Regions from separate parts of the Blautia sp. RTP21359st1_E11_RTP21359_211015 genome, predicted to be linked through region 3. Evidence: riboswitches for the same ligand, from Rfam matches in the RefSeq annotation. Region 3 holds a riboswitch; each other region holds the start of a gene.
What was found. Region 3 has a riboswitch for thiamine pyrophosphate ahead of thiC (phosphomethylpyrimidine synthase ThiC). Riboswitches for the same ligand answer to the same signal wherever they lie in the genome.

Region 1 (3,265 bases), on a different contig from region 3:
ACAACCTTAGTAGTAGTAGGATAAATCGCCCCCACACCAAGATAATCCGCACCATCCTCATAAGCCTTCACAGCAGCCTCCACCGTCTTGGCAGTAGCCCCCACGATCTTATCCGGTCCCATCAGCTTCCTTGCCACAGCAACCGGAATATCAGAAGCTCCAACATGCACACCAGCCGCATCACAGGCCAGCGCCACATCCACACGATCATCAATGATCAGCGGCACATTGTAACGATCTGTGATCTCCTTCACCTTAAAAGCCTTATCCAGATACTCCCGTCCACCCTTATTCTTCTCGCGAAGCTGGACCAGAGTCACACCACCCTTACAAGCCTCCTCAACCGTACGGAGCAAAGACTCCTCCGTATGATAAGAACTATCCGTCACCAGATACAACGTTACATCCAAATCTTTTCTATCCATCCTAATCCCCTCTTTTTCAGTACATTTCAATCTTCAACAGATCCAGCAGCTGTCGATCCGAAAGCCCATAGATCTCATCCAGCAGATTTACCTGAAAGCTTCCCGGACCGCGGGAAATCTTCTCCGCTTCCTCGCCGGCGATACCCATAAGTGCAGTACCAAGCACTGCCGCAGCCAGATAATTCCCGGATCTCCCATTTAATTCCGTCTCAACGCCAGACCAGACACCTGCCTCTATACTATCCGTCATTTCTTTCGCAATATTATCTTCGCACCCCGGCAAAAACGCAGCAGTCAGTGCACCGACCATACAGCCGGTTCCTGTGATCCCGGACAGCGCCGCACTGCCATTTTGTACCAAAACAACCCGTTCACCATCCGTAACAAAATCCTGTTTCCCGGTAGCCAGCACGATTGCCTGATTATTTCTAGAAAAAGCCTTAAGCACTTCACTGACTCCATCGATATTTTCCTCAGTCAGAGCATCCTCGACACCCGCATCGATTCCGATCGCATGAGACGGCAGCCCGGAAACAGCCAGAAGCTCTGACATATTTCCCTTCAGCACTGCCGGATGACCGATCCTTAAAAGCTCCCGTGCCAGATCCAGCCTGAGATCACTGCAGGCAACCCCTACCAGGTCCAGAAGAACCGGGATCTTATTTTCCATCGCTGTTCTCATAGAACGCTTCATTGACTCGATCCTGGCATCGGTAATATTCCCGAGATTCAGCATCAGCGCACCAGCCGATGCCGTAATATCTGTCACCTCTGCCGGATGCTCCGCCATGATCGGCCTTGCACCTACTGCAAGGACCACGTTGGCACAGTCATGGATCGAGATCGGATTGGTGATGCAATGGATCAGCGGCTTTTCTTCTTTAATTCGCTTTCGCAGTTGTAAAATTCTTTGTCTCATATGTTTTTGAACCCAAAGCTGCCTGGAATTTCACCAGAAGACCTGCTTTACTCAGAGCCTTCAGGAAAATATAGGCAACACATCCTCCCATTGTGGTTGCTGCAAGGAACATCGGCGTATAATAAAATGCTGTCAGTCCGCCTCTTCCCATCAGGAATGCCATCACCGGATAAGAAACCATGGATCCGATGATACCTGTTCCAAAGATCTCACCGATCACCGCGCAAATGATCTTGCCTTTGGAAAGTCTGTAGAACACACCTGAAAGGAATGCGCCAAATACTGCACCGGTCAGTGCAAGTGGCGGGATTCCCATGAACATCATACGGATCACGCCGATCATGGTCGCACAGAGAAGGGAATACCACGGTCCCATCAGAACCGAGCATACGATATTGACAAGATGCGCCGTGGGGCACATTCCCTCAATCCTCAGGATCGGTGAAATAACGACACCGATCGCAACCATCATTGCCAGCATTACCATACGAAGCGTGTGCATCCTTTGTTTTTCCATAGTGTTTTTCCTCCCTGAAATATCAGGCAGAGCCCTGTCAGATCCGGGCAAAAGCTTCCCGTCTGCTGCAGTCTGCCCTTAGATTTTGGCGGTCGAAGTTCCCTTACTTCCTCTCACTCCGAAAACACGGATTCCCATCGCTTACATGATCCTTCCGGAAAAATCCTCCGGAATATCACTCTCCTGCCAGACATTAAGGCGCTCCCCTTCCTGCCCGCTCGCCGCAGAAGCTCCACATGCAGTCTCTGTCACTTTCACATCCCCACATTGTCAGACCATTCCAGTTCCATTCCTGCATCCGAAAAGAGCGCATCCCATGGCAAACTCCACGGAGACACGCTCTCAGATCACAATCCCTCCGTTGGCATTACCCAAATCAGGTACGGTCGAAGATCTATCTTCCTCTCAGCCTGTCACACAAGCTCCCGCTGGCTCTTTTCTTTTCTGTTTTTCAATATAGCACACACCTATCCCGTTGTCAAACCTCCACTGCTTATTGCTCTTTGCACTCCCGCCGGAGACGTTACTGTTCACTCCGTTCTCAGCAACACGCTTCGCGATGCACAGAATTTATGCTAATCGCATAAATTCGCGCGGTATGTCTCGGGTTTTCTGTGACCTTCGCTCACAAAAAAACACCTCGCGGAATATTACCAGTGAACAGTAACCCGGAAACTTTCCTAATTCAGTTAAACAATTATTTCGACATAAAAAACTCCCTGCTTCACTACTTTTCATAGTAAAACAGGAAGTATATAAATCTTATTTTGAGATCTCGTCGATCAGACGCAGCTCCTCAGCTGTAAACGGTGCACAGTGGATCGCTTTCACATTATCAAGGATCTGCTGCGGCTTGGAAGCTCCGATCAGAACACTGGTAACTTCCTTATGCTGAAGCAGCCAGCCAAGCGCCATATCAGCCAGCTTCTCTCCACGCTGGGCTGCCAGATCGTTCAGTCTCCGGATCTGATCCAGACGCTCCGGCGTCAGCACACTTTCCTTAAGGAATCTTCCATCTTTGCGGATACGGCTGTCCTCCGGGATCCCGTTCAGGTAACGGTCTGTCAGCTGTCCCTGATCAAGAGGGCTGAAGGTGATCAGACCTTTTTTCAAAATGCCGGTGGTTCTCTTGAGACCGTTTTCTTCCACTGTTCTGTCAAAAATGGAATACCGGTTCTGGTTGATCACAAAGGGGCATTTCAGATCCTTCAGGATCGCTGCTGCCTGGCTTAAGGTTTTTCCATCATAATTGGAAAGTCCCACATAGAGGGCCTTGCCCTGCTGAACCGCTGTTGCCAGCGCCCCCATAGTCTCCTCAAGCGGAGTCTCCGGGTCCATTCTGTGATGGTAAAAAATATCCACATATTCCAGACCCATGCGCTTCAGGCTCTGGTCAAGGCTTGC
Region 2 (3,265 bases), on a different contig from region 3:
ACATTGCAGTACCGTAAGGTGTTTGCCAATGCAGTAGTGGGAGAAGCAAGAATCCCCCTGCTTTAGCTGAGGGGAGTGTCAAGCCATTGTAGAAACTGCCGAATTTCACCGAAAGCCCCGATTCGGTGAAAAATATCATAGCAGGAATATTTTTTGTAATGTATACTATATTTGTTAGGGAATCTAGATATACCACAAAGCAGAAAGGAAAAAAGCGTATGAGAAGAAATTGGAAAAAAGCTTTATGTGGCATTTTGACAGGTTTTATGATTGCAACGGCGGCACCAGCTGCGGTTCCGGAGTTGATCAGTGCGACAGAAGTACAGGCGGCGATAGACGTAGCAACGCCGACTATGTCTTCTATTAAGATCTCCGGCAGGAATAAGATTATTTTCAGCTGGAAACAGGTAAAAGGAGTTGCCGGATACCGGGTATACCGCAAGACCGGAAACAGCGGATGGAAAACAGTAAAAAACATCACAGGAAGCAAAAATGTTACGTTTACCGATACAAAAGTAAGTACCGGAGTAAGCTATACTTACACAGTGAGAGCTTACCGGAAATCCGGAAAAAATACGATCTGGAGTAGCTATAATAAAAAAGGACTGACAGCAATCGCAGGTCTGAATTATCTCACCCTGAATAAGACCAGCCTGACACTGGCACCGAAAAAAACTTATACACTGAAGATCAAAGGCACCAGTCTGAAACCGTCATGGAAGAGCAGCAACACAAATGTTGTCAAGATAACTTCTGCCGGAAAGATCACCGCGGTAAAAACAGGAACAGCGGTTATCACAGCGACTCTTGGCGGCAGAAAATTCACCTGCAAGGTTACTGTAAAGAATCCGACCTCGGCTAATACCAGATTGACGCAGAATTATAGCAAACTGAAAAAATACATCAGTCAGAAAGGTAAATATACTGAAGACGGAAATCAGTTTATAAATGTCAAAGTAGATAAAGAAAGTACTCTGATGATCGGTTATCTGAAGAAAGAAGATAAGATAGATATTGGGATGTTGCTCTCTATGCCTTCAGATGGAATCCTTGCCGGACTGGATATTATCGGAAACTGTGTGAAATCTGATACGGTCAGTGTGAAGTCCGCCCTGTCTACAAATGAAGTCTTTCTGCTGGTGACTTCTTCTACAAAAGCATCTGCTTATAAGGGTCAGAATCTGACTTTCTTGTATACAAACGGAAAAAAAGCGATGACAGATCTGCAGGATTCTTCCAATATTATGATGAAAGCGACAATGAAAGTAGCAAATGATTATCTGAAAAAGAATTTAAATCTGACAATGAAAGATCTGGGATTCACTGCTTATAAATAAAAGTTACTGTTCACTCTGCAAATAAAACCGGCAAATAAAACCAAAATTTATTGTTCTTGACATGAAGCAGAATCGGAATTATACTAAACCATGTAAATAACAGGGGAGCTTGTGATGGCAGGCTGAGAGGAAGTCTTCAACTTCGACCCTTATACCTGATTTGGATAATGCCAACGTAGGAACGTATAAGATGAATTTACGGGAGATACTTTGGTGTATCTCCTTTTTTATTGGATGCGGATGTTTTTATCCGATTGAATACGTAAGATCAGGATTTACAGGGAAGGGATCAAGAGCGAACGCTTTTAACCCCGGTATCGACAATTGAATATTGGGAAATTTGAGAGTGAACTGAGTTCATGAAGGGGTGCACCACCGCGGGTGTATTTCTTTGTGAACTCTTTTTTTATTGACGAATAGCTTTTGAAGTTTCCGGAAAGGAGAGATCATGATCACAGTAAATGGTGAAAGCAGAACATTGGAAAAGCCGGTGACAGTAACAGAATATCTAGAAGCATGTAACTATGTTCCGGTGCAGGTTGTAGTAGAGCTGAATGAAGAAATCATTAAGAGAGATACTTACGATACAACAGTACTGAAAGATGGCGATGTTGTGGAGATTCTGCAGTTTATGGGCGGCGGAAGCTGCTGATGTCGCTATAGAGATAAAATTAGGTAGATATACCACGGCAGTAACTGACAGATAAGTTACTGAAAAAATGCAGATGAAGAATGATCTGGCAGAAGAAGGCGCTGGTTATAAATCGGTGGAAATATTTTCTGCAAACAGACATAAAGAAAGGTGGACATAAAAAATGACAACAGCAAACACAAATGAAGACAAACTGATCCTGGGAGGCCATGAGTTTACTTCCCGTTTTATCCTTGGTTCCGGAAAATTTTCCCTGGAGCTTGTAAAAGCATGTATTGAAAAAGCAGGAACTCAGATCGTAACACTTGCCCTGCGCCGTGCAAATGAGGGTGGACTTGCGAACATTCTGGACTATATTCCGAAGAATGTTACGCTTCTTCCGAATACGTCCGGCGCCAGAAATGCAGAAGAGGCAGTTCGTATCGCAAGACTTTCCCGCGAGCTTGGATGCGGAGATTTTGTAAAGATCGAAGTTATCCATGACTCCAAATATCTTCTTCCGGATAATTACGAGACCATCAAGGCAACAGAGATCCTTGCAAAAGAGGGCTTTGTAGTTATGCCATACATGTATCCGGATCTGAATGCAGCCAGAGATCTGGTGAATGCAGGAGCTGCCTGTGTAATGCCACTTGGCTCTCCAATCGGTTCCAACAAAGGAATCTGTACAAAAGAATTCATCCAGATCCTTATCGACGAGATCGACCTTCCGATCATCGTGGACGCAGGAATCGGCCGCCCGTCACAGGCATGTGAGGCTATGGAAATGGGTGCTGCAGCAGTTATGGCAAATACAGCCATTGCAACTGCAGGAGACGTCCGTGTTATGGCGGAAGCCTTTAAGAAAGCTATTGAGGCAGGAAGAAGTGCATATCTTTCCGGTATGGGAAGAACTCTGGAGAGAGGTGCAAGTGCATCCTCACCGCTGACCGGATTTTTGCATGAGTAAAATAATGACAGTATATTGAAAGACTCGGAAATATACGGTTATTAAGGGGAAATCTGTGTAGCGAAAGCGGATTGCGAATATTCACTTGATGCAGATCAACCAGAGCAGAAAAGAAAACGAATGGCTAAAAACAGATACTGAAATATTACAAATTTGAAAATAATAAAAGTACGAGAGGAGCGACACAACAACAATGGCAGAAACAGTACAGGCCAGTCAGCAGGACGGCCATTTTAATGAAAGTATTGTAAATGAAGAAATTCTGGAAGATATGAAAAAGAACCGTATCGATCACATGAAGTACCTTCCGGATATGGAACAGCTGGA
Region 3 (3,265 bases):
GAAAGACGCACAGCAGCTGGCCATCATCCGCAAGATGGTGCGTGATCTGAACTTCGATATTGAGATCGTAGGCTGTCCGATCATCCGTGAGGAGGACGGACTTGCAAAATCCTCCAGAAATACATACTTAAGCCCTGAAGAGAGAAAAGCAGCTCTTTGCCTGTCAAAGGCAGTAAAAGCCGGACAGGAAGCCATTCACGCAGGAATCCCGGCAGAAGAGCTTCTCGGAAAAATGCGAGCAGTGATCGAAGCAGAGCCTCTGGCAAAGATTGATTATGTATCCATGGTAGATGCACTTACCATGCAGCCGGTGGAAAAAGCTGACCGCAGCGTTCTTGTAGCAATGGCTGTTTACATCGGAAAAACAAGACTGATCGACAACTTCAGCTACGAGGTATAATGTATGGGAAAAGTTTTAAAGAAAATCGGAATTATCAGCAGCCTAGCATCCAGATATATCGGGATCATTATCATCGCTTTTTCCTGCCTGGCTTTTTTCTGGCGTGACGGATTTTCCTGGATGACGAACTATACGTCTGTATTTCTGGGAGTGATCATGTTTGGTATGGGCCTGACCATAAAACTGGATGACTTCCGGGCAATTTTTTCCAGACCCAAAGAAGTGGTGATCGGTGCAGTGGCTCAGTATACCATTATGCCGGTGATCGCCTGGCTTCTGTGTAAAGTGATGAACCTTCCGGCAGATCTGGCACTGGGAGTGATCCTGGTGGGATGCTGTCCGGGCGGAACAGCCAGCAATGTGATCACCTATATCGCAGGAGGTGATGTGGCGCTTTCTGTGGGAATGACTATAGTTTCCACACTGGCAGCACCGTTGATGACACCGTTTCTTGTATATGTTCTGGCAGGAGCCTGGGTGGAAGTATCCTTCTGGGCCATGGTGCTTTCTGTGGTAAAGGTAATTCTGATCCCGGTTCTCCTGGGAGTTTTTCTTCGGAGCCTTGCGGGAGAGCATGTGGATAAGGTATCCGATGTTATGCCGCTGGTGTCGGTTGTAGCTATTGTTATGATCATCGGAGGAATTGTGGCTGTAAATGCAGAGAAGATCGTAAGCTGTGGAGTTCTGGTGCTTGGAGTAGTGGCGATCCACAATTTCTGCGGTATGATGCTGGGATTTCTGGCTGCAAAAATCTTCCATGTGGAGTATTCCAGAACAACAGCTATAGCTATAGAGGTAGGTATGCAGAACAGTGGCCTTGCTGTCTCACTGGCAGCAGCTAATTTTGCAGCCAATCCGCTTGCAACACTTCCGGGCGCGATCTTCAGTGTATGGCACAATATTGCGGGTTCCATTTTTGCGGGGATCCGCCGTGCAGGTGCAGAAAACCTTGCAGAGCTTGACCGGATCAGGGAAATCGACTGCTGTAATTGCGAAAAGCAATAAGCAGTGAATGCGGATTGCGGATGTCCTCCTGACGGGGAACAGCAAAGCTGTGGAAGAATGTCTGTAAAGAAAGATCCCGGGGAGTTTGAGAGATAAAATGACAGATTATGTCGAAAGAAAAAGTCATAAAATGCAGAATTGTGGTTTACAAATTTTAGCCGGTATACTATAATAACCACATGGACGAACAAACGTCCCCAACATATGAAAACAGGGGGGCCCGCTGAAGCGAGCTGAGAGTAGACTGTAAATGTCTTGACCCATAACCTGATTTGGATAATGCCAACGTAGGGACATATGCACGAAGGATTCTTAAAGACACAGAAGATCAGAGAGTACAGAAGAGATCAGAAGTACAGAAGATTTTCATTAAGTACGTAAGAGTAAGAGCCGGTTGCCGTGATGCGTATGCGTTGCAGCAGCCGGTTTTTTGTTGTATAAACACAAAGAATTTATGGAAGGAGATTTTTTTTACATGAGAAATTACAGTACACAGATGGAGGCAGCCCGTAAAGGCATCATCACACCTGAGCTTGAGATCGTAGCTAAGAAGGAACGCATGACAACAGAGGAACTGCTTCCGCTGGTAGCCTCCGGTAAGGTGGCGATCTGTGCAAATAAAAATCACAAATGTATCGATCCGGAGGGCGTAGGTTCCATGCTCCGCACCAAGATCAATGTAAACCTTGGTGTATCCAGAGACTGCAAGGACTACGATGTAGAGATGCAGAAAGTAATGGAAGCTGTAAACATGGGCGCCCATGCTATCATGGATCTTTCTTCCCACGGAAATACCATTCCGTTCCGACGCAAGCTTACATCCGAGTGTCCGGCAATGATCGGAACCGTTCCGGTTTATGATTCCGTTATCCACTATCAGAGAGATCTTGATACGCTGACAGCTAAAGATTTTATCGATGTAGTAAGACTCCATGCACAGGATGGTGTTGACTTCGTAACTCTTCACTGCGGAATCACAAGAAAGACCATCGACCAGATCCGTAACCACAAGAGAAAAATGAATATCGTTTCCAGAGGAGGATCTCTTGTATTTGCATGGATGTGCATGACCGGTGAGGAGAATCCGTTCTATGAATACTACGACGAGATCCTGGATATCTGCCGCGAGTATGATGTGACCATCTCCCTTGGAGATGCCTGCCGTCCGGGATGTCTGGCTGACGCAACAGACGTATGCCAGATCGAGGAGCTTGTACGTCTTGGCGAGCTGACCAAACGTGCATGGGAAAAGGACGTTCAGGTTATGGTTGAGGGACCGGGACATGTGCCGCTTGATCAGGTTGAGGCAAATATGAAAGTACAGCAGTCCATCTGTCAGGGTGCACCGTTCTATGTATTAGGACCTATCGTAACTGACGTTGCACCGGGATATGACCACATCACATCCGCGATCGGCGGAGCAGTAGCTGCTATGTCCGGAGCAGCATTCCTCTGCTATGTAACACCGGCCGAGCACCTTGCACTTCCGAATCTTGAGGACGTAAAACAGGGAATCATGGCATCTAAGATCGCAGCTCATGCAGCAGACATTGCCAAAGGTGTCCGCGGTGCCCGTGAGATCGATGACAAGATGGCAGATGCCAGAAGAAAGCTTGACTGGGAGGCACAGTGGGAATGCGCCATGGATCCGGAAACAGCAAAACGTATCTGGAACGAGCGCAAACCGGAGCATGAGGATACCTGCTCCATGTGTGGTAAATTCTGCGCAGTACGAAGCATGAACAAGGCACTTGCAGGAGAGCATATCGATATTCTGTAAGAATACAGAATGCATATGAGCATGCAGCATCACAGTAGAACGTGGTGTTGGCAGTATCCAGCCAGAAAACTGGTTGATCG

Region 1: linked by a shared signal. The riboswitch ahead of thiW (energy coupling factor transporter S component ThiW) and the one ahead of thiC (phosphomethylpyrimidine synthase ThiC) in region 3 are both predicted to bind thiamine pyrophosphate.
Region 2: linked by a shared signal. The riboswitch ahead of thiS (sulfur carrier protein ThiS) and the one ahead of thiC (phosphomethylpyrimidine synthase ThiC) in region 3 are both predicted to bind thiamine pyrophosphate.

Annotation. Positions count from the first base shown of each region.
Region 1 is NZ_JBDGAB010000025.1:42,254-45,518, forward strand. Features, by position in the region: gene thiE (thiamine phosphate synthase) at 1-425, opposite strand, end outside; gene AB5026_RS10230 (hydroxyethylthiazole kinase) at 442-1,344, opposite strand; gene thiW (energy coupling factor transporter S component ThiW) at 1,307-1,861, opposite strand; TPP riboswitch at 2,198-2,300, opposite strand; gene AB5026_RS10240 (aldo/keto reductase) at 2,624-3,265, opposite strand, start outside.
Region 2 is NZ_JBDGAB010000064.1:9-3,273, forward strand. Features, by position in the region: gene AB5026_RS16370 (Ig-like domain-containing protein) at 219-1,337, shown strand; TPP riboswitch at 1,429-1,536, shown strand; gene thiS (sulfur carrier protein ThiS) at 1,786-1,989, shown strand; gene AB5026_RS16380 (thiazole synthase) at 2,153-2,938, shown strand; gene thiH (2-iminoacetate synthase ThiH) at 3,132-3,265, shown strand, end outside.
Region 3 is NZ_JBDGAB010000012.1:72,790-76,054, forward strand. Features, by position in the region: gene panC (pantoate--beta-alanine ligase) at 1-400, shown strand, start outside; gene AB5026_RS06365 (bile acid:sodium symporter family protein) at 404-1,405, shown strand; TPP riboswitch at 1,608-1,716, shown strand; gene thiC (phosphomethylpyrimidine synthase ThiC) at 1,881-3,185, shown strand.